2 regions of the Candidatus Enterococcus mansonii genome follow, and region 2 is predicted to be linked to the other one. Evidence: riboswitches for the same ligand, from Rfam matches in the RefSeq annotation. Region 2 holds a riboswitch; the other holds the start of a gene.
The links. Region 2 has a riboswitch for magnesium ahead of A5880_RS04100 (LCP family protein). Riboswitches for the same ligand answer to the same signal wherever they lie in the genome.
Positions count from the first base shown of each region.

Region 1 (16,420 bases), 490 kb from region 2:
CTAAGTAAATATAACCTCTAGAGCTGATATTCCAATAATCATATCCTTTTTGTTCTACAAACTACAATAAATGATTTTTTTTATTATTTTATTTTTAACACGGATTTAAAAAACTACTAATTGGACCTAGTGAAATTAACAAGTTAGGAATGAGTAAAAAAAGAAGCCTTCTCCTAACTAATCTGGCTGATTAAAAGGAGAAGAACTCTTTTATACTTTTTTATCTACATATTCATAAACAAAAAGTTTTGATCTTTTCTGCACATCATTACAACAATTCTGCCCTTAATTCCTCATCTGTGCGGTCAGACAAATACTTAGGTGCAATATCTAAAACAGTATACGCCCCAAATTGCTTTTCCTTAGCTAAACGAACACAAGCTCTAGCATAAGCAACTAAGACACTTGCAGTAAATTCTGGATTACTTTCTAATTGTAATTTATATTCAATCACTTGCTTGGTCGATTCATGAGTGGTTCCAGTGTGAAGGACCGTTCCCCCATGAGGCATTGCTTTATGATTTTGATCCAACTCATCTTGAGAAATAAAATGGACTTTTGTATCATAGTCAGCAAAATAATTAGGCATAGAAACTATTTCTTCACGAATTTTTTCTGAATCCCTTTCCTCTTCAAGAACTACGTAGCATTCTCTAAAATGCTTATCACGGGTCGTCATCTGTAATGATTCCCCTGCTTTGAGCTTCTCAATAATTTCATTATTGGGTATTGTGTATTGAACAGCATCTATCACACCTTCAATTCGTCTTAAAGCATCCGAATGTCCTTGACTAACTCCTTTGCCCCAAAAAGTATTGGTCTGTCCATCTGGTAAAATACTTTGTGCGTACAATCGATTCAAACTAAATAGACCAGGATCCCATCCTGTTGAGATAATTGATGTAGTTTGATTTTCTTTCGCCACTTGATTAACTTTAGCAAAGTGCTCGGGAATTTTTGCATGTGTATCGAAACTGTCCACTGTATTAAATAAATGCGTCCATTCTGGCGTTTGCATTGGTAAATCTGTCGCAGAGCCGCCGCATAAAATACATACATCGATATCCTTTTTTTTAGACTTAAGTTCCTCCATGGTAAACGCTTGTCCGCCTTCTGTTTGAACCGTTTCAGGTGCTCTTCTTGTAAAGATACCTACTAATGCCATATCTTTATTTTGTTTAATCCCACGTTCAACACCACGTCCCAGGTTCCCATACCCGATAATTGCTACTCTTATCATACTTACATTCCTCCACTTCTATGCATCAAATTATACCAAATGGAAAAGTCATTTGACAATCGCAAGTTGTAGAAGCAGACCTTTTTGCAAAGAAAATAGTCTCTTGTTTTACTCCTAGTAGTTAGTATCCTGATTGTTCTTTGTTAAAATGGAAATTTTTCCGTTGGCATCTATTTTCTGCAGCAAAACATAGGAAAGGTTTACCCAGGAAAAACTCAACAGAAATCCTCCAAGCACATCACTAGGATAGTGAACCCTTAAATAGATTCGACCCAATCCAATCAAAAGGACATATACGACTAAGCCAATGTTTAACATTTGATACTTTTTTGGATCATTTGAATACACGGTTTGTATAACTAACATAATCGAAGATGCCAAACACATCGCTAATAAAGAGTGACCACTAGGAAAACTGTAAGAAGCCCTTTCAGCAAGTTGTTCTACATTAGGCCTCGTTCGTGCAATAGTTTGTTTCAGTATAAAACCTAAAGCACTGACGACAAACACATTACTACTCAGCCAAATGGCTAATATCCTATAGTTATTTCTAAAAAGCATCACTGAAACAATTAAACTGACTATAGTGATTGGAATAATCGTTGCTGTTTTCGCAAGTATATTCACTAGATTAGTAATCACTCCATCAGGTTTCCAAGTGAATTGATATATAGAAAAATCCAAGTGAATAAACCCTGGTACGTTAGCAACAACTAAAAAAGTAAGTAATGAAAATAGTACAATACTTATAATCGCAGGGGTAAATTTTTGTCTTTTCAAAGCATTCATCCTTCCATTTCTAAATCATTAAACTTGCTTACCTTATGACCAGATGCATTCATTGCAAAAGAAAAAAGCCAAACATTTTTTCCCAAGATGTTTGACTTTTCACCCATCTCATCGTCTGAGTTTTAGCACTATACAACGTAAAGAAAAATTCTTAGCTATTTTATGAAAAGCCTTAATTCGACAATTCCTGTTTTACACATTGGCGTCTTTCGACGTTTCTGCGCAATAGCCTATGTTTGTATAGGAGCCTCACCTAACAAGGTTATTTATTTATTCATTTTATTTATAATAACGATGGAAATATAATTTTTCAAGTTATTTTAAGACTCTTTATTTTTTCTTAAATTAAAGCAAATGTTCATGCGAGCAAATTACAGATAAGCATTGGAAGCAAAAGTAATTCCTGTAGAAATAAAAAAAGAACTCATCAATGTTGCTTTTTGATGAGCACTTTTTTTATTTTTTTACTCAGTTAACTCTTCAAACTGTGAGTTATAAAGTGATGCATAGTAACCACCTTGAGCAAGTAATTCTTCATGTGTTCCTTGTTCTTTGATATCGCCGTCTTGCATATAAAGAATTTTATCTGCATCTTTAATCGTTGACAAACGGTGTGCGATAACAAATGATGTCCGACCCGCCATTAAATTATTCATCGCCCCTTGGATTAAACCTTCTGTGCGAGTATCGACAGATGATGTTGCTTCATCTAAAATCAAGATCGGTTTGTCTGCCAAAATAGCACGAGCAATCGTCAATAATTGTTTTTGGCCTTGAGAGATATTTGATGATTCTTCATTTAATTCCATGTTATAGCCGCCAGGTAATGTTTGGATAAAGTGGTGAACATGAGCAGCTTTTGCCGCTTCGTATACTTCCTCATCCGTTGCATCAAGACGACCATAACGAAGATTTTCCATGATAGTTCCTTTAAATAACCAAGTATCTTGTAAAACCATTCCAATATTTTTACGAAGGTCTTCACGATTAAAGTCTTTGATATTATGACCATCGATTTTAATGGCTCCAGATGTTACATCGTAAAAACGCATCAATAATTTAACCATCGTTGTTTTACCTGCTCCAGTTGGACCAACAATCGCTACAGTTTGACCAGGATCAACATGGGAACTAAAATCGTTGATAATAATTTTTTCTGGTGTATAACCAAAACGAACATGTTCAAAGTCTACCATGCCTTTTGCTTTATCAATTTTAACTGGATTTTCAACAGTTTGTTCTTCTTCATCCTCACCAAGGAATTCAAAGACACGTTCCGCAGCTGCTGCCATTGATTGAAGTAAATTAGATACTTGAGCCAACTGAGCGATTGGTTGAGTTAAGTTACGAACGTATTGGATGAACGCTTGAATGTCCCCAACAGTAATTGAGCCATTGTACGCCATGATTCCACCAAAGATTGCAACAGCTACGTAACCAAGATTTCCAACAAAGTTCATGATTGGCTGCATCAAGCCAGAAAGAAATTGAGATTTCCAAGCAGATTTGAATAACACATCATTTTGTTCTTTAAATTCTTTAAGGGCGTTTTCTTCATCGTTAAATAAACGGACGATAGTATAACCGCCAATTGTTTCTTCGACTTTCCCATTGATCACGCCAAGATATTCTTGTTGGGTTTTAAAGTATTTTTGCGAGTTTTTCACAACGATCATAATTAAAATCATTGAAATTGGTACGATCAAAATAGCGATACCAGTCATTTTTACTGAGATCGATAACATCATGACAATAACTCCGATAATTGTAAATGTAGAAGTAATCAATTGTGTAATGGATTGGTTCAATGATTGTCCAAGTGTGTCTACATCATTTGTGATTCTTGACAATACTTCACCCGTTGTTCTACTTTCAAAGTAATTCATCGGCATACGATTGATTTTTTCTGAGATTTCTTTACGCATTCGGTACGTAATTTTTTGAGAAATGGTTGACATGATCCAACCTTGAATGATTCCAAATAAGGAAGCAACCAGATAAAGACCTAGCATGAATAATAATATCCCGCCAATTTTTTCAAAATCAATGCCGCCAGTTCCTTGATATTTTTTGATCAAGCCATTAAATAATTCTGTAATTGCTTTTGATAAGATTTTAGGTCCCCAAATATTAAAAATAGTTGAGGCAATTGCAAAGATTATTACAAAGAAAACAGGAATTTTATATGCGCCAAGATAGGACAATAATTTTTTCAATGTTCCTTTAAAATCTTTGGCTTTTTCTACTGGAGCAATATGTCCTCCAGGTCCGCCACCACGACCGCCGCGAGGGCGATGTTGTTTTTGTTCTGCCATTATTCTCGCTCCTCCTTACTCCGCTTCTTCAATGCCTAATTCATCATTGCTTAATTGTGATTGGGCAATTTCTTGATAAACTTTTGACGATTGCATCAATTCTTCGTGTGTCCCATGCCCTACTACCCGACCTTCGTTTAGTACGATAATATTATCTGCATGAAGGATTGTAGAGATTTTTTGGGCGACGATGATTTGAGTAGCTCCTTTGATATTTTCAGATAGTGCTTTGCGCAATGCAACATCTGTTTTATTATCTAAAGCTGAAAATGAGTCGTCAAAAATTAATATTTTAGGATCTTTGGCTAAGGCACGAGCGATAGATAGACGTTGTTTTTGTCCGCCAGAAACATTGGTTCCGCCTTGAGAAATTTCTCGGTCATAGCCTTTTTCATTTGAATCGATAAATTCTTCGGCTTGTGCAATTTTAGCAGCTTTTTTCATTTGTTCATCTGAAATATCCCCATCACCAAATTTGATATTTGAAGCAATATCTCCAGAGAATAAGATCCCTTTTTGGGGCACAAATCCAATAATCTCATGTAGTTTATGCAAACTCATTTCACGAATATCGATGCCATCAATGGTGATTCTTCCACCTGTTACGTCAAAAAGACGTGGAATCAAATTGACAATTGTTGATTTTCCAGAACCCGTTGAACCAATCAAAGCAGTCGTTTGACCTGGTTTAGCTACCAAATTTATATGGTGTAAAACATCTTCATCAGCATCTCCGTAACGGAATTCTACTGCTTCAAATTTTACTTCACCTTTAAATTCATGGTCATCTTTAGGCTGGTTTGGATCTTTAATTGTTGGTACCGTGTTAAGAACTTCTTCTACACGACCAGCAGCAACGTTAGCACGAGGCAAAATAATGGAAACCATAGATAACATCATAAATGCCATGACAATCATCATCGTGTATGTGATAAAAGCCATCATATCTCCAACTTGAAGCTGTCCTTTGTCCATATTATGTCCGCCGACCCAAACGATTAAAACAGAAATACCATTCATCATCAACATCATAACAGGCATCATAATAGACATTGCTCGGTTAACAAATAATTGAGTTTTCATCAAGTTTGTATTAGCCGTGTCAAAACGTTTTTCTTCAAATTTTTCACGAGAAAATGCGCGAATCACTGGCAGACCAGTAATAATTTCACGAGAAACTAGGTTCACTCGATCGACTAAATTTTGTAAGGCTTTAAATTTAGGCATGGTCGTCAACAATAAGGTCATCACTAGGACTAAGACTGCAACTACAGCCACTCCAACAATCCATCCCATACCTGTTCCTGTTTTATATACATTGTAGATACCGCCAATCCCAAGAATTGGGGCATATAAAACGATACGCATGATCATGACGATTCCCATTTGCATTTGTTGAATATCGTTTGTATTACGAGTAATCAATGAAGCGGGGGAGAATTTCTCCATTTCTGTATTTGAAAATTGCAATGTTCGCTCGTATTGACCAACACGTAAATTTCGTGCAACAGATGCAGCCACTAAGGATGCAATCAATCCAACAATGATTGCTGCAACTGCTGAAACAAGCGTTAATAGAAGCATTTTTGTTCCTGTTTTGATCATATAATCTGTTTGTATTTGTTTTGTATTCATGTCTAGTGCTTTGTATTCAGCCAATGTCAATTGAATACCTACAGTTTTTATTGAATCCGCGCCTAGATCCCCTAAGCTTTTTTTAGTTTCTTTGCGAGCAGCTTCAACTTTAGCTGGTATTTCGTCGCTCTTTGTTTTAATTAATTCTGCTAATGCGTTGGCTTCTGCGCCCTTAGCTTGGGCTTGAGCAGCTAACTCTTGAGCTTTGGCACCTTGTTCTGTTGCTACAGTAATATCTGTTGCAGAAGCAGCTTCTACGCTAGCAACTTTGGCTTGTTCACCTAGATTTTTTGCTTCTTCTCCGAGTTGTTTTGCTTTAGCTCCATCGGCTCCAATCATTTTGTAGTCTTCGATAATAGCTTTCGCTTTACTTGCATTTGATGAATCTTTTGCTTGTGAAGACGCCAACATCATCATCGGCAGATTAAAAATATCCGCTAACTTGGCTTTTGTCATATCGTTTTGAAGCGTTAAATTGTACACTTCAACCTCTTTACCATTAATTTTTTCAGTTGTTAATTTGTAATTATCCTCAATGGTTTTTTTCTCATCTTCAGTCATGAACATTTCAATTCCTTGAAGAGTTGTTTTTCTAATTTTTTCAGGCGTGGAGTATTCAAGTCCTCCTTGTTGAATCCCAACATCAACGATACCTGATGTTAAGTTTGGTAAGCTTAAATCACTATTTGCCTGTACGACTAAAAGCACAAGAACTGCGATGACCGCATACCAGTATTTGCCGAGATATTTGAAAATTTTCACTATTGGTCACCTTCCTCTTTCTGGGATATTTGTTGGGAGTAGTCTACGAATTTTGCAGTCAGCTTGATAAATTGCTTTGTGTCTTGTTCTCCCATCATCTTAAACACTTGAACAATCTTATCCCGCATTTCTTTCTTTTGAAGTTTAGCTGCTTTTTTGCCGCACTCAGTTAAAGTAACATGGATACGACGTCGATCATTGGGGTCCATTTTACGTTCAATCTGTCCTTTTTTTTCTAAGCTTCCTAAAACAACTGCGATGCGGGCGCTAGATAGATTCAATGATTCTGCGAGGTGCTTTGGGCTCGTTGGTTCACCATAACGATTAAGGAACTTGATAACAATACTTTCACCTTGATTGCTCTTTTCAAGTCTACTAAATGCGCTATGACGATTTTGAACCATTAGACGCATCAGCTCTTGTTCTGCTTCTTCTGCGAATGACATATGACTCCTCCTTTTATTCAAAATAATTACTTCCACCATTAATAGCTAACAGTGTTAGTAACTAATGCTGTTTGATATTAACGCAAATAGCTTTCTTTGTCAATAGAGTTGGTTTAAAAATTAAAATGAATACGGTTTTATTTTAAAAAATATAAATATATGTAATTTCAGAGATATTTAACTCTGATTTTAATAAAAAAACTGAGACAACAATAATCTGTCGTCTCAGTCTCTTCTTTTATTTATTATGCTTTGTTAGCAGAACCGAACCATTCGATACGTTGTTCAACTAATTCAGTAACAGCTTTTGTTCCTGGTGCTAATAATTTACGAGGGTCAAAACCTTTACCTTCAAGGTCCTTGCCTTCTTCAATATATTTACGAGTTGCAGCTGCAAATACTTCTTGACATTCAGTGTTCACGTTGATTTTAGAAACACCCATAGAGATTGCTTTTTGAACTTGCTCTAAAGGAATACCTGATCCGCCGTGTAATACCAACGGGATATCACCAACAGCGTCAGAAATTGCTTGTAAATGATCAAAAGCTAATCCAGCCCAGTTATCTGGGTAAGAACCGTGAATGTTACCAATTCCGCATGCTAGGTAATCAATCCCAGTAGCAACCATTTGTACACATTCTTGAATGTCAGCTAATTCACCTGAACCGATGATTCCGTCTTCTTCACCACCAATTGAGCCAACTTCACATTCTACAGAAACGCCTTTAGCATGTGCTTTAGCAACAACATCTTTTGCTTTTTCAATATTTTCTTCAAACGGTAAGTGAGAACCATCAAACATTACTGAAGTGTAGCCGATTTCGATACATTCTAATGCATCTTCGTATTCACCATGGTCTAAGTGAAGAGCTACTGGTACAGTAATGCCCATTGAATCAATCAAATCTTTTACTAAATCGTAACATACTTGGTATCCGCCCATGTATTTAGCCGCACCCATAGAAGTTTGGATTAATACTGGCGCTTTTTTAGCTTCTGCAGCTTCAAGAATCGCTTTAGTCCATTCTAGGTTGTTTGTGTTGAATCCTCCAACACCGTAGCCGCTTTTACGAGCTGCTTTAAGAAATTCTGTTCCTGATACTAATGGCATAATAAAATTCCTCCTAAGTTTTAAAAAAACTTTATTTGTTAAGGACATCCTTAACCAACAGTTATATTTTAGCAGACTTTTTAGTACTTTTCTACTAAAATTGTCTTTTTCAGAAAACTTTTGTCCAAACTTTCACAAAACTGTGGACAGTTTTAGCTATTTGTCTGAAAAAACATTGCTACACCAATGATTGCTAAACATTATAATGAAAGTTATCTTTAGCAAATAAAGCGATTGTATAAATAAAAAAAGTCCAAATTATAAGAAAATATCCTTACAATTTAGACAAATTTTCTATTTTCCTTTACGTTTTTTCACTTCCGGAAAACTACCTGTACTTTTAAAAATCCGTTGTTCATCTTCATTCGCAAAACGACCTAAGACAGACTGCGTTGGAATAATATTCATAAAGGCATTTTCATCTACTTCATAAACAATCTGCTCTAAATCGTATAATTCATAACGAGTGATGACCATCATGATCATACGGCCTTCTACACCGGAATAACCACCCATAGACGGTAACAATGTCATTCCACGGATCATCTGCTTTGAAATGGCTTGTGTGACAATTTCTGGATTAACCGTTACAATCATAGCCGTTACTTTTTGATGACTGGTGTGAATCATATCAACTACTTGAGTCATACAATAAATCGAGATGATCGTGTACAACGCACTCTCCCAATCAAAAACAAATCCTGCAATCACGACAATAATTCCATTAAGCATAAACATATAATTTCCAACTGTCTTACCTGTTGTTTTAGATAAAACCAATGAAACAATATCCATACCGCCCGTTGTAAAGCCCATTTTCAAAGATAATCCTGCACCAATCCCAATCAAAACGCCGCCGACAATTGCATTCATCAAAGGATTAGTGGTAACGACTTCGATAGGCAATAGAATCGTCGTTATTGAAACCCAAGCAACATTTAGAAAACTATAAATCGTTGATTCTTTCCCTAATTTCAAAAAACCTAAAATAAAAATTGGAATATTTAATAACAAAATAAAAAGACCTGTATCAATGGTTATCGATAAATGCGTATGTAATAAAGTCGCAATAATCTGTGCAACGCCATTCATTCCTGCTGAAAAAACTTTTGCTGGAATTAAAAAAAGTTTAAACTGATTGCTACTAAAATCCCTGTAACAAAAATAACGGCAAACTTTTTCAATGTTTCACTTTGTCTATATGAAATAACCCACTTATTCATGTATATCCTCCCCTTTACCAAAAAGCTGTTCCATTCTTGCAACTTTTACTTATCACCGATTCAATCAGAAAAATCTCCTGATTTAGAATAACAGTTCATCGTAAAAAAGAAAAGAAAAATTGATTAAAATGAGGATTATTTTAGTCACTTCCCTTCGGACATGCCGCCTGTCCACTATTCTTTGAAAAAGCTTTTTTGACTTGTTTCTTCTCTATTTAATGGTACTATAAAATAAGAAATAGTGATTAAAGGAGGATATACACAATGGCAGCAAAAGAAGCAAGTTTTGATGTAACATCTGAAATCAATATGGAGGAAGTAAAAAACGCCATTCAAATTGCCGTAAAAGAGATCAAAAATCGGTTTGACTTCAAAGGTTCGGTCGCTGATATAAAGTTAGAAAATGACAAGTTAGTTGTTGTTGCTGAGGATGATTATAAAATTGAACAAGTCAAAGATGTTCTTTTTGCAAAATTAGTGAAACGAGCTGTCCCCATCAAAAATATTCATTTTTCAACAAGTGAGAAAGCACTTGGCGGATCTGCTCGTCAATATGGTGATTTAATTAGCGGCATCGATAAAGACAATGCAAAAAAAATCAATGTAGCCATCAAAAACTCAGGAATCAAAGTCAAATCACAAATTCAAGAAGATAAAATCAGAGTAACTGGTAAAAGCCGTGATGATTTACAAAAAGTCATTGCTCTTCTTAGGGATTTAGAGCTACCAATGGAGTTACAATTTACTAATTACCGATAATCTAAAAGCATAACTAAGCGAATTTAATTTTTCGTCTAGTTATGCTTGATTCTTTTTATCTAATATTTTTCCAAATAATCTGCTACGACTGCACCCATGGCTTTTGCACTAATCAGTAACGCATTTTCATCAATCATAAATTTTTCGTTATGATGAGGATAGAAATGACCATCTTTAGGTGCTGCTCCTACATGAAAATAGCAGCTTGGTTTTTCTTGTGCGTAATAGGCAAAATCTTCTGACGGTCCTTGTGCACCTGAGTCAAGAATAGCTTCTATTTCAGGAATGTCACTATTTTTTAAACTAGCCGAAACAAAATCGGTTAATTGTTCATTATTGACTGTTACTGGATAATTATGACGATACTCCAATTCATACGTGACATTGTACATCAATGCAATACCATCCAAAATACGTTTGAATTCGACTTCAACGGATTTTTGAACTTCTCCTGATAACGTTCTAACATCACCTTGTAAAACGACCTTACCATTTACTGCGTTTGAAGCACCTGAAGCTTCAAAACTTCCAATAGTTAATGTTGTCATTTCAAAAGGATCGACACGACGGCTGACAATCGATTGGAGACTCACGACTAAATTAGAGGCAGCTAAAATCGCATCGGTCGTATCCTGAGGCATTGATCCGTGTCCCCCACGACCATGAATACTCACTTTAAAACCAGATTGTCCCGTATGAATTGACCCAGCATGATAATAAACCGTACTATTTTTTAGATTACTGATTACATGTAATCCTAATACATTATCTACACCATCCAAACAGCCATCTGCAATCATTGCTTTGGCTCCTCCTGGCGGCAATTCTTCAGCATGTTGATGTAAAATAACAATTTTTCCTTGCCACGCATCTTTTAATTCAATCAAGGTTTCTGCTAGCACAAGCATATACGCTGTATGAGCATCATGACCGCACGCATGCATGACACCATCGATTTTTGACGAAAAAGGTAAACCAGTATTTTCCTGTATAGGTAAGGCATCAAAATCGGCACGCAATGCGACCGTTCGACCAGCACGACCACTATCAATCGTTACAACTACACCATTTCCACCAACGCCTGTCCGAACCGAACAGTCTTTTCCTTCGTAAAAATCAGCGATATACTTAGCCGTTTTATATTCCTGAAAAGATAATTCAGGATATTGATGTAAATATCTTCTGATTTCAATCATCTTCTCCTCTTTTTGATCCAATGCCTGCAATAATTGTTCTTTAAACCTCATACCTACACACCCTTTCTACTTTTTTACTCATTTATTTTGTTTATGCATAAAAGAAGTACTATTAAATTAAAAAAGAAAATCAATCATTTTTCTCATTATAGCATTTTCCTGAACAAACAACCGTTTTTTTTACAAAAAGCAAAAAAAATTCGAGAAAAAAACAACGTGTAGCAGCTACTTTTTTCTCGGTGTTGATTCGGGCTTCAAATTGTAGAAGTTCACATACGACTTTTGACACCTGTCTCATTTTGGCCCCATCCCATTATTTCGTCTATTTTAACAATTAAAATCATTCACTTAAAAAATCATGTAGTTTATGTAAGCTCTTTCCACTATTTAATCCAACAATCAACCGAATTCGAGCCTTTGGTCCATTTAGGCCTCTTGAAAAAATAATCCCCATTTTCTTTAAATTTACGCCGCCGCCTTCATAATCATAAATGTCTTCAGCAATGCCGTTTGAACAACGGGAAACTAAAACAATTGGCAAATTGCGCGCCAACATTCTTTCTAGCGCAGGTAAGGTTTCTGGTGGCAGATTTCCTGCCCCCAGTGCTTCAATAACAATCCCATTCGTTTGATCATTATCAATTAAATCAAATAAACTGCTGTCCATACCAGCATATGCTTTAATCACATAAACTGTCCCATCCACTGATTGAATATCACACACTTCTTGCGGACAAACCTCACTAGCAAAAAAGGTTCGCTCTTTTGCAATCATACCAATCGGACCAAATGTAGGTGTCCGAAATGTCGCAACATTTGTCGTATGAGTTTTCGTGACATAACGTGCTGTATGGATTTCATCATTCATTACCACAAGGACTCCTTTGCCACGTGAATCATCTGAACAAGCCGTCCAAACTGCACTAATGAAATTGTATAGTCCATCTGTTCCGATCTCATTACTTGAGCGCATCGCCCCAGTCAAAACAACTGGTATCTGATTTTCTAATGTAATATCTAAGAAATAAGCTGTCTCTTCTAACGTGTCAGTGCCGTGAGTAATCACCACACCATCAATCTTTTCTTGGTAGGCTTTTTGTATCCGCTCTTTGAGTTCCAACATCCTCTCCAGTGTCATATGAGGTGAAGGGATGTTAAAAATCGGCTCTACGATTAAATTTACTTTCCCTTCAAATAATGCTTCTTGATCCAGTAAGGGATTCATCTGATTTGGTGCAACATTACCATCGGCTTCTTTTGACATCGAAATCGTTCCACCTGTGTGTAAAACTAAGATCGTTTTCATTTTGGTTCCTCCTATAGTTCTATTTTCCTGATTATTTAAATGATCGTTCCTTTGTAATTAGTCGATTCCATTGATTGCCAGAACTGCTTCATTAGTTGTTGAGCTTGCTCAGTAGAAGAGACTTGCTGAACTTGATTCCAATGAGGCGGAAATAAACGTCGAACAGCATTCGACGAAAAACGCTGATCTAACAAAAGAACCACTCCCTTATCTTCTGTATCTCTTATTACTCTTCCAGCGGCTTGCAGCACTTTATTCATCCCTGGAATCTGGTAGGCAAATTGAAAGCCTTGATTTTTTTCTCGATCATAATACTCTTTAATTAACTCTTGCTCATGATTCATTTGGGGTAATCCAACACCCACGATTGCTGTGCCAATCAAGCGCGTCCCTTTTAAGTCGATTCCTTCTGAAAAAATACCGCCTAATACACAAAAACCAACGAAAGTATCATCTGGCTCTGAGATAAAGTCGCGCAAAAAAGCTTCCCGCTCTGCTTCATTCATTAAGGTTGCTTGTATTTTTGTTTTAATTTGCGGATTTTTTTGCTGAAATAGCTTATAGACATTATCCATATAGGCGTAAGAAGGAAAGAAAACAACATAATTCCCTTTTTTTTGTTTGATCATTCCAGTTATACTTTCAGTAATTTTTTCATAGCTTTGCGCCCGCTCTTTGTATGTTGTTTGTATCTGATTTTCAATCAACAACAATTGGTTCTCTTTCGGAAAAGGACTGGGTATTCGGCAACGCAAACTGTCTTGAGTGCCACCTAGAATTTCTTGGTAATAATCCAAAGGCGTTAAACTTGCTGAAAATAAAATACTGGCTTTGGCCTTATCTAGTTTTTGCTCTAAAAGGTAAGAGGGATCTAAACAAAATTGCTTGATTATAATATCATAGTTTTCGCAATTTACATAGGTGCAATAATGATCATCATAACTTTCACCGATTTTAAGATAATGCATCAACTCAAAATAAACAGCTAACACTTGCTCCAATTCAACAAAGTTCTGATTTTCAGGTAACCATTCTTTTATTTTTTCGACTAAAGAATTAGCAGCTTTAACTAAAGAATCAATTGGTTCATTTTGATGCAAAAAGAGCGTTCCCTCTTGCTCACAAACTTGTTGGATTTTTGCAAATTCTTTGTCTATTTTGTTTAAGGCTCGGTTAAATTTTGTTTGGTTTTTATCGATGATTTTTTTCAGTGCTAATAGCTTGTTTCTAGATAAAGCGGCTGAATACATTTCTCTAGAGCGACCGACTAAATTGTGGACCTCATCTACTAAAAAAATGGTTTCTTTGGGCTCTGATTGATCTTCAAAAAAGCGGCGTAAATAAACAACTGGATCAAATAAATAATTATAATCGCAAATCACCAAATCACACCATAAACTAACATCCAATGATAGCTCAAAGGGGCACAATGTATGCTTTTTTGCATATCTCTCAATCACTTCTCTGGTCAGTTGATTTTCATGATTTAGTAAATCCCATAAGCCTTCGTTTAAACGATCGTAATAACCATTAGCGAAGGGACACGCTTCTGGCGTACAATTTCGTTCCGTCAAGAAACAGATTTTATCTTTCGCTGTTAGTGTAACACTTTTTAGATGCATTTCTTTTTGTTTCATTGCTTCTACAGCATCTTCGGCTACTTGACGGGTAATGGTTTTAGCCGTTAGATAAAAAACTTTTTCTGCTTGCTCCTCACCAAGTGCTTTTAAGGTAGGAAATAACGTAGAAATCGTTTTCCCAGTTCCTGTTGGCGCTTCAACAAATAATTTTTGTTCACTTAAAATTGTTTTATAAACAGCGACTGAAAGTTCTCGTTGCCCTGAACGATACGCTCCATATGGAAACGTTAAGTTCTTTAATGATTGGTTCCGAAGTTTGCGCCAACTCGTTTTAAAAATCAACCACTGCTCATAGCTTTGAGTTAACTCATCAAAAAATTGCTTTAGTTCTTCTCTTGTACATTCTTTGTCTTGTCGCGTAATTTCTTTCGTGGTTGTCTGGTAATAGGTCAACTGTAAAGTGATCGTTTCTAGGTCTTCTTGTTGACAATATATATGGCCATAGCACATTGCCTGATACCAAAACATTTCCACCTGTTCTTCTGATAATTCGGAAAATGCGGGTTCTGATGTTTTAATTTCATCAATGACTGTTCGATTATTTTCATCGAAAAAAATTCCGTCAGCTCGCCCTTCAATTATGTATGTTTGCTGATTTAATTCTATGTTGATTGCTAATTTCACTTCTTTTTGATAATTTCCACTGGCTGCTTGCTGTAATTTCCGATGAATCTTGGCACCTTCCTGAGCAGTATGCTCACTTGTATGTCTAGAATCAATACTTCCTTTACGTAAAATAAACTCAACTAATCTACGAACAGCAATTTTTTGCCTTGTTTTCATTCATGATCCCACCCATCTCTTCTATTATAGAACATACATTCGTAAAATAAAAGAGGCGAGAAAACTAAAATGTGACTAAGGAATCACTCTACGAGTCAAATCCTAGTCACATAAAAGCTAAATAAATCAGTCTACAAAAGCAACACCTTGTCTGCTCTTACAATTAGACATTTCTGAGTCAACCCTCGTTTTATCCTTTTAAGTGGCGTAATCACTATTGATTTTGACATATTCATAACTTAGATCACAGCCAATTGCTTGAAAACTTTCAGTCCCTTGTTGAAGATCGATCGTTAGATAGACATCTTCATTATTTTTGATATATTGCTCGATTAGAGGAAGATTTTGCTTCACTTCTTGATTATTCGAAAAAATTGGTAAATCACCGTATGATATATTTATTTTATCTTGATCAAATATTAAACCTTGCGTTTTTCCTAAAGCCATTATGATTCGTCCCCAATTTGGATCATGACCGAATAACGCTGTTTTTACTAAAGGTGAATTAATAACCGATTTAGCACCAAATCGAGCTTGCTCTTTACTTGTTGCTTGTTTCACAGTAACAAACATTGTCTTCGTCGCTCCTTCAGCATCTTTTACCACATCTAATGCCAACTCTTTACATAGTTGATTGAGCGCTGCTTGTATCTGCTCTTCCTTCACTTCGTAATGCCCATTCGCTAAAAACGCCACTGTATCACTTGTGCTTGTGTCTGAATCAATACTGATTGTATTAAAGGACTGGTCAACCGCTTCTTTTAACATTGGATAGATTGTTTCTTTGCTTACTTTTGCATCCGTTAAAACATAGGCCAACATCGTTGCCATATTTGGTTCGATCATTCCTGAACCTTTGACGATTCCTAACATTGTTGCCTCACCAATCTTCACTGTTCGTACTTTTGTCCGCTTATCAGTCGTCAATATAGCTTGAGCAAAGTCTTCATATTTTTTTGTTAATTTAATCGGTTGGTTGCTTAAAAAGTCTTCAATAGTCTTAATTGGTAATTGTGGTCCGATTAATCCTGTTGAAGAAGGTAAAATATTGGTTGCTTCAATGTCTAATTTTTTAGATAATTGATGCATAATCTTATACTCATTTTGTCTACCAATTTCCCCTGTAGCCACGTTAGCTATCCCACTCGTCACAACAATCGCTTGCAACTGTCCATCTTTGATATTTTCTTTTCCAATTGGAATACACTCACCGC
Region 1 covers NZ_NGLE02000001.1:374,954-391,373, forward strand. The annotation lists gene A5880_RS01805 (diaminopimelate dehydrogenase) at 269-1,240, opposite strand; gene A5880_RS01810 (phosphatase PAP2 family protein) at 1,355-2,020, opposite strand; M-box (ykoK) riboswitch at 2,130-2,297, opposite strand; gene A5880_RS01815 (ABC transporter ATP-binding protein) at 2,494-4,344, opposite strand; gene A5880_RS01820 (ABC transporter ATP-binding protein) at 4,360-6,741, opposite strand; gene A5880_RS01825 (MarR family winged helix-turn-helix transcriptional regulator) at 6,741-7,187, opposite strand; gene A5880_RS01830 (class II fructose-bisphosphate aldolase) at 7,433-8,299, opposite strand; partial or broken gene A5880_RS01835 (YitT family protein) at 8,594-9,522, opposite strand; gene A5880_RS01840 (YajQ family cyclic di-GMP-binding protein) at 9,787-10,281, shown strand; gene A5880_RS01845 (amidohydrolase) at 10,341-11,528, opposite strand; gene A5880_RS01850 (asparaginase) at 11,818-12,783, opposite strand; gene A5880_RS01855 (ATP-dependent DNA helicase) at 12,819-15,206, opposite strand; gene argJ (bifunctional glutamate N-acetyltransferase/amino-acid acetyltransferase ArgJ) at 15,405-16,420, opposite strand, start outside.
Region 1: it holds a riboswitch for magnesium, as region 2 does, so the genes downstream of both, A5880_RS01810 (phosphatase PAP2 family protein) here and A5880_RS04100 (LCP family protein) in region 2, are expected to answer to the same signal.

Region 2 (16,420 bases):
AAACTACCTGTCATGGCCATCGCAATCGTTACCGCTGGATTTAAATGCGCAGGACCCATGTAACCTGCAACATACACAGCAATCGTTACAGCCATCGCCCAACCAAAGGCAATTACGATCCAGCCCGAAGCTTCTGCCTTACTCTTTTTTAAATTAACCGCAGCACACACACCATCACCTAAAAGAATCAAAATCATTGTTCCTAAAAATTCACTGAAAATCTGCGTCATGTTGGAAGTATCCATTTTACTTCGCTCCTTCTTTTAATTGGCTTAAATCAGACTCTGTAATCAATTCGTTCAATTCTTGTGTGTACTGTTCTTTTTGCTCATTTGACCAGTCATAATAACGACTCATTTCAGAAATAACACCTTGTTTCACTTCATCTAGTGTATCCCTCATAAATAATAAATGATTGGTTCTACGGACAAGATAATCTGCCGGCGTCAAGGTCATTTCATTTTCTAACGAATAATGCAATGCAATTGTTTCTGCTAAACTTAACCCACCTGCTGGCTCTGTCGTATCGATTTTTTCAAAAAGCAGCGATACATTAGAACCATATAAATGAGCGAGATGTTCTGCTTCTTCTTGTGTCAATCCTTTTTCGATCCCCATTTTTGCTAACGCTTCCAATTCTTTTTCTGCATTTGCAGGATCGATTTTTCCACCCGAAACAGGATACTTTTTAGAATCAATCAATTGGAAACTAGCATTGAATTCTTCTGTTAAAATTCGTTGGATTTCTTTCAATGCTCCTTCAGCCATTTTACGATAATCGGTGATCTTTCCACCAGATAAGGTCAATAATCCATCCTCAGACCGCTCAAGCAGACTACCTCTTGAAACAGCTGAGGGGTTTTCTTTATTTTCTACCAAAGAATCCTCTAAATGATTTAACACATTTTCCACATCGTAACGAGAAACTTCTTGTTTTTGATATTTCTCTATAATGTCGACGACTTGATCAAAACTTTTATCTGAAATTTTACCGTTATTGCCGCCATTGTAATCAGAACCGCCATTTTCAGAAATCAACGGACGTAATCCTGCCCAACTTGCTTCAATATCATTAATGGTTATATTCGCTTTAGGATAGCGATTATTGACGATTTCCAGTAAATAATCCACATCTTCTTGTGTAACTCTTGGATGTTCATAGTCTCCTGTATAATCAGTATCAGTCGTGCCAAAATACGTTTTCTTTTCTCTGGGAACAACGAAGACCATCCGTCCATCATGTTTTCCTGTATCAAAATAAGTCGGCTGCGGAACAAATAATTTACTACTATCTACCACTAAATGAACGCCTTTTGTCGGACGCATTTGAGGAACTAGCTTTTTATTTGTATCTAAGCCACGCACTTTGTCTGACCACGGTCCTGTTGTATTAATCAAGACCTTCGCTTTGATTTCAAATAACTCTCCCGTGAGTAAATCTTTGGCTTTAACACCTATAATTTTTCCTTGACTATTAAAGATAAAACCAACTGCTTTTACTTTACTGACCATCAAGCCACCATCATCAGCTGCTTGCTTAATATTTTCGATAACAAGGCGTGCGTCATTATTTCTAAAATCGAGATAAACGCCTCCACCTTGTAATCCCTCACTTTTCAATTGAGGTTCTCTTTCTAACACTTCTTCTTTTGATAACGTATAATTTTCATACTTCGTTCCAATTACATTTGCTAAGCGATCATATAAATCCATCGCCACTTTGACAGAAAACATATTGAATGTGGCTTTTGGCTCATCATAAATCGGTAATAGCATGGGGTCTGGTTTAGGAATATGAGGAGCAATTGCTTGAACAACTGCTCGCTCTTGTACCGTATCAGCGACAACTTCTACGTCAAAATTCTTCAAATAACGAATACCGCCATGAACGAGCTTAGTCGAACGGGAAGACGTTCCTTCTGCAAAATCCTGCATTTCGATCAAACCGGTTTTCATCCCAGAAGCACTTGCCTGCAAAGCAACACCAGCTCCCGTGATGCCTCCGCCAATAATCAATAAATCCAACGTTTCTTGTTTCATTTTTTCAATCGCTATCTGTCTGGTTTTCATTGAAAATGTCATGCCTTTTCACTTCTTCCTTTATTTTGATTTATGCTTAAACATTTGAGTTGCTGCAACAGCTTGTTGCCACCCTTCATATAAATCGTCACGTTCTTCGTCAGGCATTTTTGCTTCAAATATTTGTCCTTCTTCATAAAACGCTTGTAATTCCTCTAAATCCTTCCAAAAGCCAACCGCTAAACCAGCTAAAAAGGCTGCGCCAAGTGCTGTCGTTTCTAGATTTTGAGCTCGTTGAACAGACGTATTTAAAATATCTGCTTGAAACTGCATCAGTAAGTCATTATTAGCAGCGCCACCATCTACTTTTAAGATTGGGATATCAATTCCTGTATCATTTTTCATGGTATCGATAATATCGCGAACTTGATAAGCAACAGCCTGTAACGTCGCTTTAACAAAATCTTCTCTGGTTGTTCCTCTAGTTAAACCAAAAACTGCACCTCTGGCATCAGAATCCCAATATGGAGCCCCTAATCCTGTAAACGCTGGAACAACGTAAACTTCATTTTTATTATGTGATTCTTTTGCTACGGCTTCAGATTCTGCTGCTGTTTGAATCATTTTCAATCCGTCACGCAGCCATTGAATAGCCGAACCAGCCACAAAAATACTTCCTTCTAATGCATAATAGACTTTACCGTTGATACCATAACCGATCGTTGTTAGTAAATTATTATCGGAAAGCTGAGGTTTTTCACCAGTATTCATTACGATAAATGAACCTGTTCCATAGGTATTTTTGACCATTCCAGGCTCAAACGCCATTTGCCCGAACAGTGCTGCCTGTTGGTCACCAGCCATACCTGAAATCGGAATTTCACTGCCATAAAAATGATAATTTTTCGTCAGCCCATACACTTCTGAATTTGATGTAGCTTTTGGCAACATCACACGAGGAATGTTTAGAATATCTAAAATATCTTGATCCCAATCTAAATCATGTATGTTATAAAGCATTGTACGACTAGCATTTGAATAATCAGTTACGTGAGTATCTCCACCCGTCAACTTCCAAACTAGCCAAGAATCAATGGTTCCAAATAATAACTCGCCTTTTTCAGCTCTTTCTTGTGCACCTTCCACATGATCTAAAATCCAACGAATTTTAGTTGCTGAAAAATAAGCATCCACGATCAAACCCGTTTTTTCATGAATCATTTCTCCATGTCCGTCTTCTTTTAATTGGTCGGCAATTGGTGAAGATTGACGGGATTGCCAAACGATTGCATTATAAATGGGTAAACCTGTTAATTTATCCCAGACGACCGTTGTTTCACGTTGGTTAGTAATACCGATTCCAACAATATCCGAAGGTTTCACACCCGACTCAATCAAAGCACCCGCAATCACTGATTGTACAGAATTCCAAATTTCATTCGCATTATGCTCTACCCAACCAGCTTTTGGAAAATACTGAGTAAATTCTTTTTGAGAACTACCAACATTAGTGCCTTTCTTATCAAAAATAATTGCTCGTGAACTTGTTGTTCCCTGATCGATCGCCATGATGTACTTTTGTTCTGCCATTGTAAATTCCTCCTTAAATTTAAAAGCTGAGTGGGCTCGTTTAGCCCTATCTGAAAAATAGAAAAATCCATTTGTGACGCTTTTTGTCACACATTGATTTTATCTTTTTCGAAACGAGTCCCTCTCGGACGAAACCGCTTTCTCTTTTATGAACATATAATAATACCAAATCACTTAACAAAAACGTCAGATTTTTTTTTGTTTTTAAAATAAATGAAAGTTTTTTACTAAAAACTTGAGATAAAGCTGAAAAAAGACTTAAAATAATGCTCTAAGCACTCATAAAAAGTCTTTTTTCCAAAAAATCCATTTATTTTTCTTGTTTGTTTCCATGAAGCGCTCTAATTTTCATTCTGATTTGATTGATATCATAAGTCGAACCCAATTCAGACAATACATACACTTCTTTAACGGATCGATAAATGGACGGATTCATCACATTTGTCACAATAAGATCATATGTATGCTTTGAATCGTAGGGTTCGATCGTCAAGCCATTGAGATTCTTTAAACTTAAAACTAACACTTGGGTCATCACTTCTTTATACAATCGATCCATTTCCAAATGAATCCCAATTCTTGTCTCTCCAACAATTTCAAAATCAATAATCGCCAATACACTCAAATACTTTACTAGAGACCACTCATGCAAACTATTTCCCTTACTGTAACTTTCATCAAAATACTCCAAACTCTTCGTCAAAAGAACCTGAGAAAAATCTGCTAATTGGTGACTGGAGAGCTGTTGCTCTTTTTGCCAAATATTTTCTCGGTCAAATAACTCCAATTCCCCTTTAAAAAAATACAAGCGACTATGGATCTGAGAAAAATAATAAAAAATCTTTTTTTCTAACGCAGGAAAAAATTTCTTCGGACGATAATATAAAATCACATGCTCTAATACAAAAGTATCCGCCAATGATGTTGGCGTTCTACGTCCTCGAATCAAGCTATACCGATCAAAATCTGACTCAGTTAAAACAGACATGCTCATAAGAAAAATAAAATGTAACATACTTTCTTCTTCATCGATTTCTAAGGGATAGCGACTAAAAAAACGTAAAACAAAAGAGCGCACTGTTTTATAAAAAGGATCTTGCTCATAAATTTTGCTTTTTTGATGTAGATCTTTATACATTTTTGGTTGAACAATGATTCGTTTTTTACTAATGGTCAGCCATAAACTTAACTTTAACTTGCTGTGCTCTTCAAAAGTAAGCGACAATCCCTTTTCAAGCCCTTCAATAATACGTAGATTTTGAATCGTCAGTGTTTTTTTCTGATGCACTTCATACGGTGTTAAAAACCAATACATCTGGAAATAAAAATAGCGAATTTGCAGCTCCTCTCCTTTTAGCTGACCATTGCGGATTTTAAGTTCAAATTCATGTAACAACTGATTCAATTCTTTAATTTTCCGAAACAAAGATGATTCACTGATGACAAACTTAGTCGTTAACTGAGCAATTGTAAACTCCCGATTTTGAAACAAATAATCGATTACCTGAAATTTTATCGAGGCACGCACATAATCTTCTAGCACTTTGCTAATTGAAAAGTGATCTGACATATGGATTGCTACCCACTGACCGTCATAAAACAACGAGCACTCCTTCTCATATGGTTTTAAATAATAACTTAATCCTTTTAAATCACTCTCAAACGAAGCCTTTGAGACACCTAAATAGGCTAATAAATCACTGTCTTCAATCCGACCGCCAGCTAGAATCACTTTTTTTAAAATACTCACTTCCCGCGCTTCTTTTTTATCCAGTAACTCTTCAATTTTCATTTGCTTCACTCCACAATCCTTCAAACCCTAATTGATTTGTGATATCCAAAATTGTTGAAAAATACGGATGATATAAATAATCTTTCTGATATAATTCTTCTAATGTTTGCCCCATTTGAATACTTAAGGCAAGTGTATTGATTTTTTCTAAAATATTCGCTTTGGAAACCAATTGTGCACCTAAGATTCGATGGCTTTCTTTTTCAAAAATAATTTTTCCATAAATTATCTCACCACCTAAAAAGAGGGCACTTTTTTGTTCCACATGAGAAACACCGATCGGTTGATCATAAAATAGTCCCTCAGCCTCAGTCAACCCCGTACTTGCTACATAATAATCGACAAGCTTGGTACCAATCGTTCGAATTGCCCCAACAAACGGTGTTGTATTTTCCACAAGGTTTTGCGCCACCACAAGACCTGTTCGAACAGCATTATTCACTAAAGGAATATAAAAAGATTCGTTAGATAAACTGTAAGGTACTTGAATACAATCACCAATTGCAAAAATATTCGCCTGTGATGTTTGTAAATACTCATTCACATAAACCGTTCGATCAGTATGTACTTGGATATGCTCGTCTAGATAGGCTAAATCCGGTCGAACATTCATAGCAAACACAGCACTATCACAGTCTAGCTTAGTCATTTTACTTTCAATTCTTAGTCCTTGATCGCTATCAACAATCTTTTCGACGGTCTCTTCAAAGTGAAAAATAATCCCTTTTAGCGCCATTTCCTCTTGGACAGGCCGGATCATTTCCCGATCAAAATACTTAAATAATAAATAATCCATTTGCTCGAAAAGATGAACCTCTTTGCCTTGTTTTAACAGCATATCTGCTGCCTCAGCCCCTATCTGACCACCACCGATCAAGGCCACTTTTTGGCTATTTTTGAGTTGTTCGATTGCTTTTAAAACGCCAGGTAAAAATTTATATTTTAACACTTTCTCCGAATCACTACCTAAAATTTTTTGAGACCACTGACTTGCGCCGGTAGCTAAAATCAATTTATCGAATGAAATACAAAAGTCCTCCGCTTGTTTTTCATATATTACCATCTGTCGCTTTGAATCTATCTTAACGACTGTTGCAGCTAATAATAATTGAATAGTGCACTTTTTTAATTGTTGCTCTGAAATAAATTGTGCTTCTTCGATTGGGCCAATCGTTTTATTGAAATAAAGATTGATTCCGCCTGGTAAATAGCCGATTGTCGATTGTTTCTCAATTAAATGAATTTCCGCTGCAGGATGTTTTTTTCTTATTGCCAAAGCCGCTGACACCCCAGCAAAAGAAGCCCCGATAATCACAACTTTCATAATTAAGCCTTCTTTCCAATTATATAAAACGTTTTCTTCAAGAATAGCATAATCAATAAGGAAATTCATCCTTTCGCCTTTTCAAAAAAAATAGACTCATCTAACTAAGTCTGATCAACTTAGGATGAAATCTATTTTCCAACTTTATTTACTTTTCATAAATGCTTGAATTGCTTCAGCATTTTTTTGCTCGTCGATTTCAAGAACACTTCCTGATTCCGTATTATCATTAAAGTCCCAAGAGCCTTGTACAGGAACTGAAAGTGATTCTAATGATTTGACTTTGCCTGACAAGAAATCTTTTGCTAAATCAATCAGTAAGCTCGTAGGTACATTCGTATCGATTTTTCCTACTAGTTTTCCGGCAACTTGAGGTAATTCCCAGATTGGGATCAAATCTTTCGACTGATTGATCAATGCGTCCATCACTTGTTGCTGACGTCTGATACGACCAAAATCACCCTCTTCATCCATTCTGAAACGAGCATATTGCAATAGGCTATTTCCATGAAGCGTTTGTTTTCCCTTAGTAATATCCACACCATCTAAATTGATATCTTTTTCAGCATCAATTGTTACACCTTTTGGATAGAGTTCGTCGATGATTGCACTAAATTCTTTAAAATCCATGACTAGATAATAATTAATCGGTAACCCAAAGCTTGTATTTAACACTTCTTTTGTCAATTGTGCGCCACCGTAAGCATAAGCCGCATTTATCTTGTCTAAACCATAATTAGGAATCGTTACGTAACTATCTCGCATAATAGAAATCAATCTAGGCTGCTTCATTTTCCCATCATAATGAGCCACCATCAATGTATCCGAACGACCTTGATCTTCATCATCGTCTCTAGAATCATTCCCGATGACCATCACCGTTAATTCTTTGTCACTCGTTTGTTCATCTCCAGTAAAATTTTGATTTTTATTAGACAATTGTGACTCACTTTTTTCTTTTGCTTGTTGAAATGAGATTGCCGCATAGCACCCAATACTAACTACCACAAGAAGAATCGATAACAGGGTAATAGTAATTATTTTTGACGATTTTTTCATTGTGAATTCCTTTCCAAAACGCAAATGTATACTTGTACAAGAAAATCCCTTCACCAAGATGACTCAGCGAAGGGATTAGATTACTGGGTATCAGAACTGTGATAACTATCACTTGTTTTCGACTTACCTAGTTCTTCTCTTCGTTGAGTTTTAGCACTATATAACGTAAAAAGCGTCTGCTTTTAGCTACTTTGAAAACCGCCTTAATTCGACGATTTTTGTCCTACCCGTGCCTGTCTTTCGACATTTCTGAGCAGTAGCCTGTGTTTATATAGGAGCCTCACCTAACAAGTATTTAATTCATTTTACACTATAAGCAATAAGCATAATAAAGTCAAATTAAATTTTGCCTAAATTGCGCTAGATAAAAAACAGATTATTAAAAGAATTATCATTATATTCGCATTACTGGATGAAATTAGACAATTAAATGGGTATGGTAATCTTTAGTATTTCTTAAATAAACAAGTTGTTTATACATCTTCTACTAGCATTAAAAACTTTAGATGGACTTTTTTTAGCATATCTGTTTCAATGTGTAGAAGACCAAATAGTTGGAGGAGGTATTTATGAAAAATTTTTTAGAAATTCAACAAGAATTCTTTTTTAATTTTCTAATCGATCGTATTGATAATTTTTTATTGGATCATTCTGATGAAACATTTTATGCGTTTGCTTTAGATTGCACTATTTACCAAGAAGGTGAAATCAACCTTTGCTTGAATACCACAGAGCGCTGGGAAGAGACTACAAACTACTACGCTGACAAAGGCTACAAAGAACAACAATTAGCTGAAATGAAGTATCATTCGAAAGATTGGGACGAGGAGCAACGTTTTGCTTCAATCCATTTATTTGATGATTGGGTTGAAGAAGACGAAGACATCCAGACCACTCTTGACTGGCTTTGTGAACAACTCGTTCTTTTTACAACCAGTGAAACCTTTCAGCGAATTCCAAAAACAGAGGCATTTAAGTTGTTCGTTTACGATCACAATGAAGAACCCTCTGATTCAGAAGAACGTTTTGAAAAAATAACGACTTCTGAGCTTTTTCAACTATAATAAAAAAGAGTGTCCTGATTCTTTTGTCATACACCATAATGAATCAGATATTTATTTTCATCGATTGCTTTAAGAAGCAACTTAGACAATTCCGTTATATAAAATTGGTCATAGTTTTTCTTATCTTTTATAATCACATCATAAAAAGCAGGCACGGATGCTGGTGAAATTATCGTTATTCCCCAGCGATCCAGTCCTCTCTCTTTTTGGTTGGATACGCAAAAATAGGTTTCAATTAATGACAAATCAGCCCACTATCGGTTAATTGCATCATCAGGGATTTTGATACAGTGATACTTCTCTGGTTCATATTTATGGTACATGTTCTTTTTATCAAATGCTTCAATAATACCAAATTCTGCATAAGGTCCCATACCATTCCACCTTAAATAAAGCTAAATGAAACCTCATCCAACACAAAAATAGTTGTAAGAATTTCATTTACTTTTTTTACTAGCACTTTATTATCAATTATTTGATCTTTTGTTTCAAGCTTTGTTTGAGCAGTTGAATAAATCAAATAGTCATATTCTTCTTTGAGTCTAATTTGATGATTATCTTTTTTATATAAAATATAATCATCTAAAACATCAGATTCATATTCACGTTTAAATCCATTTTTTAAGACAATCGCCGTAACTAATGTATTAACGTTCAACTCATCTAATGGAATGGCTTGTTCATCATACGTTAATGTATAGCTCACATCTTCGATGATTCCACATGCATTACACCCTCCATCTAATAAGTTGACCTTTTTCGCAATTTTTACTGCTTTCATGCTTACAAATCCTTTCCAAACATCTAGTTCATTCACTTTATTATATCAAATATTATCCTAAAATAAGATAGAAAAATAAACATAACTGTACTACATAACATATAAATATAATTAAAATATATTTAAAATTATTAGAAATCACTAATATGTATTTACTTTATATTTTTTTCAGATAATAATATAGGCAAGCTACTATTTATAAAACAGTAGTAAATAAGAGGAGGAATTTTTTATGAAATTTTTTAAAGGTATGATGGTTGCAGTTTTAACAATTAGTTTATGTTCGGCAAGTTTAGGAATGGTATCAAGCCATGCAAACGCAGCAACAGTCGTAGAATCAAATTACAACAAGACAGTCACTTTATTCAATAAAGCAGATATCTTAGCACACACAGGGTTATCATTAACAAGTTCAAATGTATCATCTGTTTACAATGAATTAGCGAAAACAAGTACATGGGAAGCTGCTGGATACAGTAAATCACAAGCGACTGTGATCGCCAGAGATTTCAGTAAAAATTACTACAAATCAGTAAGTTTACTACAAAAAATGACGTATCAAAAAGATTTACATCTTAAAGTTATCCTAATTACTAAAGGATATGTAAAAGCAGAATTCGGTTTACAATCATACTATGTGCCAGAAACTGAAGCACCTGAGGTTGAAGTTCCTGAAGTGGAAGTGCCAGAAGTAGAAGTACCTGAAGTAGAGACACCAGAAACTGAGACTCCTGAAGTGGAAGTACCTGCTGAAAAATCAGACTTAAAAAAATTAGAAGTACAAGTAAATTACACAAATGGTACACAAGTACAATTCCAATATCAAGTGAATGCAAATGGAACTATCAAAGCACAATACCAAGACAAATCAAATAAAGTACAATTACAAGGTAGTGCTGCTGAAGAAAAAATTGAAGGAATCATCGCTGGTCTAAACCTAAAAAATGGTAGTGAAAAAGAAATTACTTCACACATTTTAAACAAACTTGGTAAAGGATCAAGCTACAAACAATTCCAATTCCAAGGACAATTTACTGATAACTCACAAGTTAAATTTAAATTGAAATAAACAATCATCTATGCAAATAGGCGTGCAACCAAAGAACTTCTTCTTTATTGGTGCACGCCTAAAATCTTATACGTATCTAGTTCACTCTAAAAAGTCAAAAAGCTATTTTTGATTTCTTCATTTTTCTGGTTTTATGTGACCATTCTTACTACAGTTCCCTTTCAAACCACTCAGCTACAACATCCATCATCTCACCTTTAACCAGATGTCCTTCCTCCATTCCCGTCATAAACTGGCTATTTTCCGCAAATGGCTTATCTTTAATTCCTTCATAAAAATCAGACACATCACTATAAGGTATTTTGGGATCTTCTGTTCCATGCCAAAACAATACAGGACGTTTTGCTATTTTTTCAGGCTGTTTAGATAAATCGTAATGTGCCACCCAGCTTAATAATAATGGTAAATCCTTTGGCACAAAAATATCCATTTCAGCCGCACGTGTCATTACTCGATCAATATAACGCAATGGAGATGGTGTTCCCATCATACAAACGGCTGCTTTGATCTCAGGGTGTTGCGTTAACAATGCACAGGTTGTAATACCTCCCATCGACACACCACCAACACCAATCTTGTCCTCCATAATCAAACCTTGTTTATCAAAATGTCGAACTAATTGAGAAAATTCAATAATATTATATTGAATACTAGACCAAAATGTCACAGAGGGAATTGGCGACACCCCACCCGTTTTTCGCTCACCGTGATTCATTGCATCTGGTAAAATGACTCTTATGCCTTTTTTAGCCAGTTTTCTTGCTTGAGTCAATGACAACTCTTTAGCCGTTTGCCAACCATGGTAATAAATCACTAGAGGCAAAGAGTTATTTTTATCCTGCTCAGAAACGACTTCTAATACTGGAATTTCTTTAATCAAACGGTGTCGAACACTTATTTTCATTTTAGGATCTCCTTAATAAACTATTCTTATTGGCTTTATTATACACATTAAGGAGTATACATCACTTTTTTTGCTCAACTCTACAATAAAATACTATCTAAAAAAATTTTCTCCTACGTTTCCTTTTTACAATAACTCTTAGACGTAAAATCGACAGAATCATGGCTAATACAAGCAAAATATTAACTGCTATTGTTCGAAGTAACAACCCAAAAGATGCCTTATATCGCTTTTGTTTTTGAATATATTCGACTACGTCTTGTGTATTTGCTGATGTTTCTGGATAACTAATTCCTGAATGTAAGATATCGTAGGCATCAGCATAATTTCCCAGACCATCCGTCACTCTAAGATACATTTTTCCCACTTGTCCATCCCTAGTCAATTTCATATTGAATCGACCTTTTTTATCAGCAACCGCTTCTTGATAATGATACTCTTCATTGTCTGTATAAAATAATTCGACTTGAAACGTATTTTTTTGCTTCGGCATGTTTATTTTTCCAGATATACGGGCATTCTCTTTGTCATAATTTATTTCTGAAAAAAATATAGTAGGTCGATCACTGCTGACTAAATAAGGTACATTTTTATAGTGATAGATCACACCCTCTTCAGATGTAAAACATAAATCAGTGGAATAAATACCGATTTTATCTGTTTTTACAGGTCTATTTTCATAGTACATATCTTTGATTTTAATGTTGTCTCGATAGTAAATAGTTTCGATAAACCCACTATAGTTATTGACTGGACCGTTTAATACAAAATTCGCAAAAAACATATACGGACTATTCTCAAAAGGAAAAGTTAGATAAATCTCCTCTTTTATCTTTTTTTTCTTTGTAGTACTGCCATTTAAAACTTGTTTACGAGTAAAATGTCTCGTTAAATCACTTTCAGAATCAAACTTCGATTTCAATAAATTTTCTTTTCCTTCACTAGCGTAACACATAGCAGGAAAAAGAATGACTATTAAACTAAAAAACAACACAAACTTTTTCATAAAATAAACTCCCTTAAAACTCCTCACGACAACAAAACGATATACAATAAACAAAAAGAAATAGGTTTTATTTTCTTAATATTTAACATTCAAACTTTAACAACCACTTCAAACTATTATTCATATAATTTTAAAACTATTTTCTGAGCTCATTAATCACTATTTTTGCAATATATGTATTAAAAATAAAAAAGCTCAAAACCCTTACTCTTAAGGATTTTGCGCTTTTATCAAAATTATTATTTTGTTTCACGGTGTAAAGTAACTTTTCTTTCACGTGGGCAATATTTTTGTTTTTCCAAACGATCAGGATTGTTACGTTTATTTTTGCTTGTAAGGTAGTTACGCTCTTTACAAGAAGTGCATTCTAAAGTGATGTTTACGCGCATGTGTTTTCCCTCCTATATCTGATTTCGTATTTTCTAAGATATTTCTTAGCCTCAAATATCATATCATGTTTGTTCATGAATTTCTACCCTTTTACTGAAATTTGTAAAGGAAAACTACTTTACAAATTTTATTGTTGCTTATAATCTGCATAAGCATCTACGATGGCTTTAGCCATCAGTTGGTTTGGTCTGGTACTTTCACTTGTCAAGTGAGGTAAGATCACGCTAACAGCAATTTCAGGATCATTATAAGGGGCATAAGCAACCACGTTACTATTGACTGTAGTATGTTCACCAACATTTGTTTCCGCTGTACCAGTTTTTGCTGCCATATCCAATTTTGCGCCTTGCATATATTGCCCTGTGGTAAAGGCACCAGCACCGTGCACAACATCATAAAACCCTTGTTTAATGATATCCATTTGACCTGGACTAATATCTACTTTGTTCAACTCTTTTGGTGTAATTTCTTCTTTTAAATCACCAATTGTGCCATCTGGATTATTATTATAAATACCTTGAACCAAATGAGGCGCAAGTCGAGTTCCGCCATTTGCAACTGTAGCAGCATACTGAGCTAATTGCATTGCAGTATACGTATCATATTGCCCGAACGACAAATCGAGTAAATGCCCTGGCATTGGAGCAAACTCAGGGTCATCAAATGCAGTATTTGATAGTCCTGTAGACTCACCTGGTAAATCAATCCCAGTCGATACACCCATACCATATTCACCAAATGTTTTACGTAACACATCAAATAACGTTGAGTCTCCGGTTTCATAAGGTAACTTCATATTGTATTGGTAATCAGTTTTCATCATTTTCAAGACCAATTTCATCATGTAAACATTGGATGAATATTCTAGGGCTTGCTCTGCACTAAGAGACATTGGAACACCAGGATACTTATTAAATACAGAAGCTTTTGGGTCACTTCCAAAAATCTTAATCGGTTCATCGATCAACACATCATTACCAGAAATCACACCTTGTTCATAACCTGCTGAAATAGTTGCTCCTTTGACTACTGAACCAGGTTCAAACGCTTTGTTGATTGTAGCTAAAGGATTAGACGTTAACTCGTTAGTTGCAAGATCTCGATCTAAAGCAACCATCGCCATCACAGCGCCTGTCTTAGGGTTCATAACGACTACATAGGCGCCATCTGAGTAGTTCGCATTTCCTGTCGCTAACAACTGTTGATATTGCGCTCGAACAACTTCTTCAATTTTTGCTTGAAACCCTAAATCAATGGTCAATTTTAGGTTAGAACCTTTCTGACCTTCTGATATTGGCTTTTGCGTAACAATTTTCCCGTTACTGTCCAAAGTTACTTCTGATATAGCTTTTTTCCCTTGAAGAATATCTTCGTATTGTTTTTCTAAGTAACTCGTTCCTACACGGTCATTTCGTTCGTAACCTTTTGCTAGATACTCATCTGCTTCTTCAGCGGGTAATCCTGCTTTTTCTGAGGAAACTTTTCCTAAAATACTTTTTAGAGCCATGTCTTGTGGATATTCACGATCCCAATCCATTCCTGTGGACACACCAGAAATTTCCGAAGTGTGCTCGCCGATTATAGCAATTTCATCTTGAGTGACATCCTCATTTTTAATAAAAGCAGTATTCAGCTCAGATACAGCATTCATTCGTTTAAAAATTGTTGCTGCTTGCATCGTACGTTCATCAAAATTGATTTCTTCTGGTTTTACTTTTTCCACAGTCAGCACATATAATGTTCCTTGATCTGTGATTTTATTCCCTTTTTCATCTAACATATCCTTATCTGTCAAACGTTTTTGAGCAGCTTTTAAATTATCAGGATTCGCTAACCAAAAATCTTTTTTATCTCGTTCAGTTAATTCATCAGCGGGTACATGAATCAGATCGTTTACCTTATAAGCAATATCTAATAAATCTTCCGTTTGAACTTTTTTTCCTCGGGTATAAGTGATCGCCAGATTTGATTTATTTCCGACTAATAAATTACCAGCAGCATCATAGATTTGTCCCCGTGGTGCATTGCTTTTGATTTTCAATGTCGAATTTTCATCTACTTTTTGAGCAAATTGTTGTCCTTCTGCAATCTGTAAATAACCCAATCTTACGATCAAAGCGACAAACAAACCAAATATAACAAAAAACAGCAAATTCAATCGAAATGGAATATGGGATTTTTTGCTATTTTGTGTCATTGGTTCTACGTTTTCTTTTTTTAATTTATCTAAAAAGCTCATTTTTTTCATTTATCCTAGTCCTTCCTTATAAGAAAAGTCTTGCTTCTCTATTGTAACTAAAAAATGCAAAAAAAAATAGAGGGAATCCTCCTACTAAGAAAATATTTAATGTTTAAAGATCTGGAAAATCACTCAAAGAGCTTCTTTCCAGACCTTTAAACATAATTAGGTGATAAATGTACCTTTTTACTACTTATTTCCGGCTATAATTTGATACATCAGCGACCATGCTCTCTACAAAGATATTTAGATCGATTACGTCTGTTTCTTTACTTCCATAGCGACGAATATTCACTGTTGCTTCATCCATCTCTTTATCTCCTACAACAATTTGATACGGAATTTTTTGTGTTTGAGACGCACGGATCTTATAACCCATTTTTTCATTACGATCATCTACTTCGATCCGTAAGCCTTGTTCTTGCAGACGTTTTTTGACTTCATAGGCATAATCGGCATGAGCTTCAACAGAAACAGGAATAATTGTTGCTTGAATTGGCGCCAACCATGTCGGGAAAGCTCCTTTGTACACTTCAGTTAAGTAAGCAACAAAACGTTCCATAGTTGAAACGATTCCGCGATGGATAACGACTGGGCGATGATTATTTTCTCCGTCTTCCCCTACATAAGTTAAATCAAAACGTTCCGGTAATAAGAAATCTAATTGAATAGTTGATAATGTTTCTTCCATCCCTAAAGCTGTTTTTACTTGAACATCTAGTTTAGGACCATAAAAGGCTGCTTCACCTTCTGCTTCAAAATAATCTAGTTCCATTTCATCCATTGCAGCTTTTAACATCTCTTGCGCTTTTTCCCACATTGCATCATCATCAAAGTATTTATCTGTATTATTCGGATCACGATAGCTTAAGCGGAAACGATAATCATCGATATTAAAATCTTTGTAAACGGCAACCATTAACTCTAATGTACGTTTAAATTCTTCTTTGATTTGATCTGGACGAACAAATGTATGGCCGTCATTCAAGGTCATTTCACGCACACGTTGTAAACCAGATAATGCACCTGATTTTTCATAACGATGCATCATACCAAGTTCAGCGATTCTGATTGGTAATTCACGGTAACTATGAATATCATTTTTATACACCATCATATGATGTGGGCAGTTCATTGGACGAAGAACAAGCATTTCCCCATCTCCCATGTCCATTGGCGGGAA
Region 2 covers NZ_NGLE02000001.1:864,104-880,523, forward strand. The annotation lists gene A5880_RS04075 (MIP/aquaporin family protein) at 1-245, opposite strand, end outside; gene glpO (type 1 glycerol-3-phosphate oxidase) at 247-2,082, opposite strand; gene glpK (glycerol kinase GlpK) at 2,101-3,609, opposite strand; gene A5880_RS04090 (helix-turn-helix domain-containing protein) at 3,920-5,401, opposite strand; gene A5880_RS04095 (FAD-dependent oxidoreductase) at 5,391-6,725, opposite strand; gene A5880_RS04100 (LCP family protein) at 6,870-7,784, opposite strand; M-box (ykoK) riboswitch at 7,914-8,083, opposite strand; gene A5880_RS04105 (DUF4303 domain-containing protein) at 8,354-8,848, shown strand; gene A5880_RS04110 (hypothetical protein) at 8,875-9,093, opposite strand; gene A5880_RS04115 (DUF4809 family protein) at 9,234-9,629, opposite strand; gene A5880_RS04120 (YusW family protein) at 9,862-10,698, shown strand; gene A5880_RS04125 (alpha/beta fold hydrolase) at 10,847-11,602, opposite strand; gene A5880_RS04130 (hypothetical protein) at 11,700-12,608, opposite strand; gene rpmG (50S ribosomal protein L33) at 12,848-12,997, opposite strand; gene A5880_RS04140 (penicillin-binding transpeptidase domain-containing protein) at 13,126-15,246, opposite strand; gene thrS (threonine--tRNA ligase) at 15,431-16,420, opposite strand, start outside.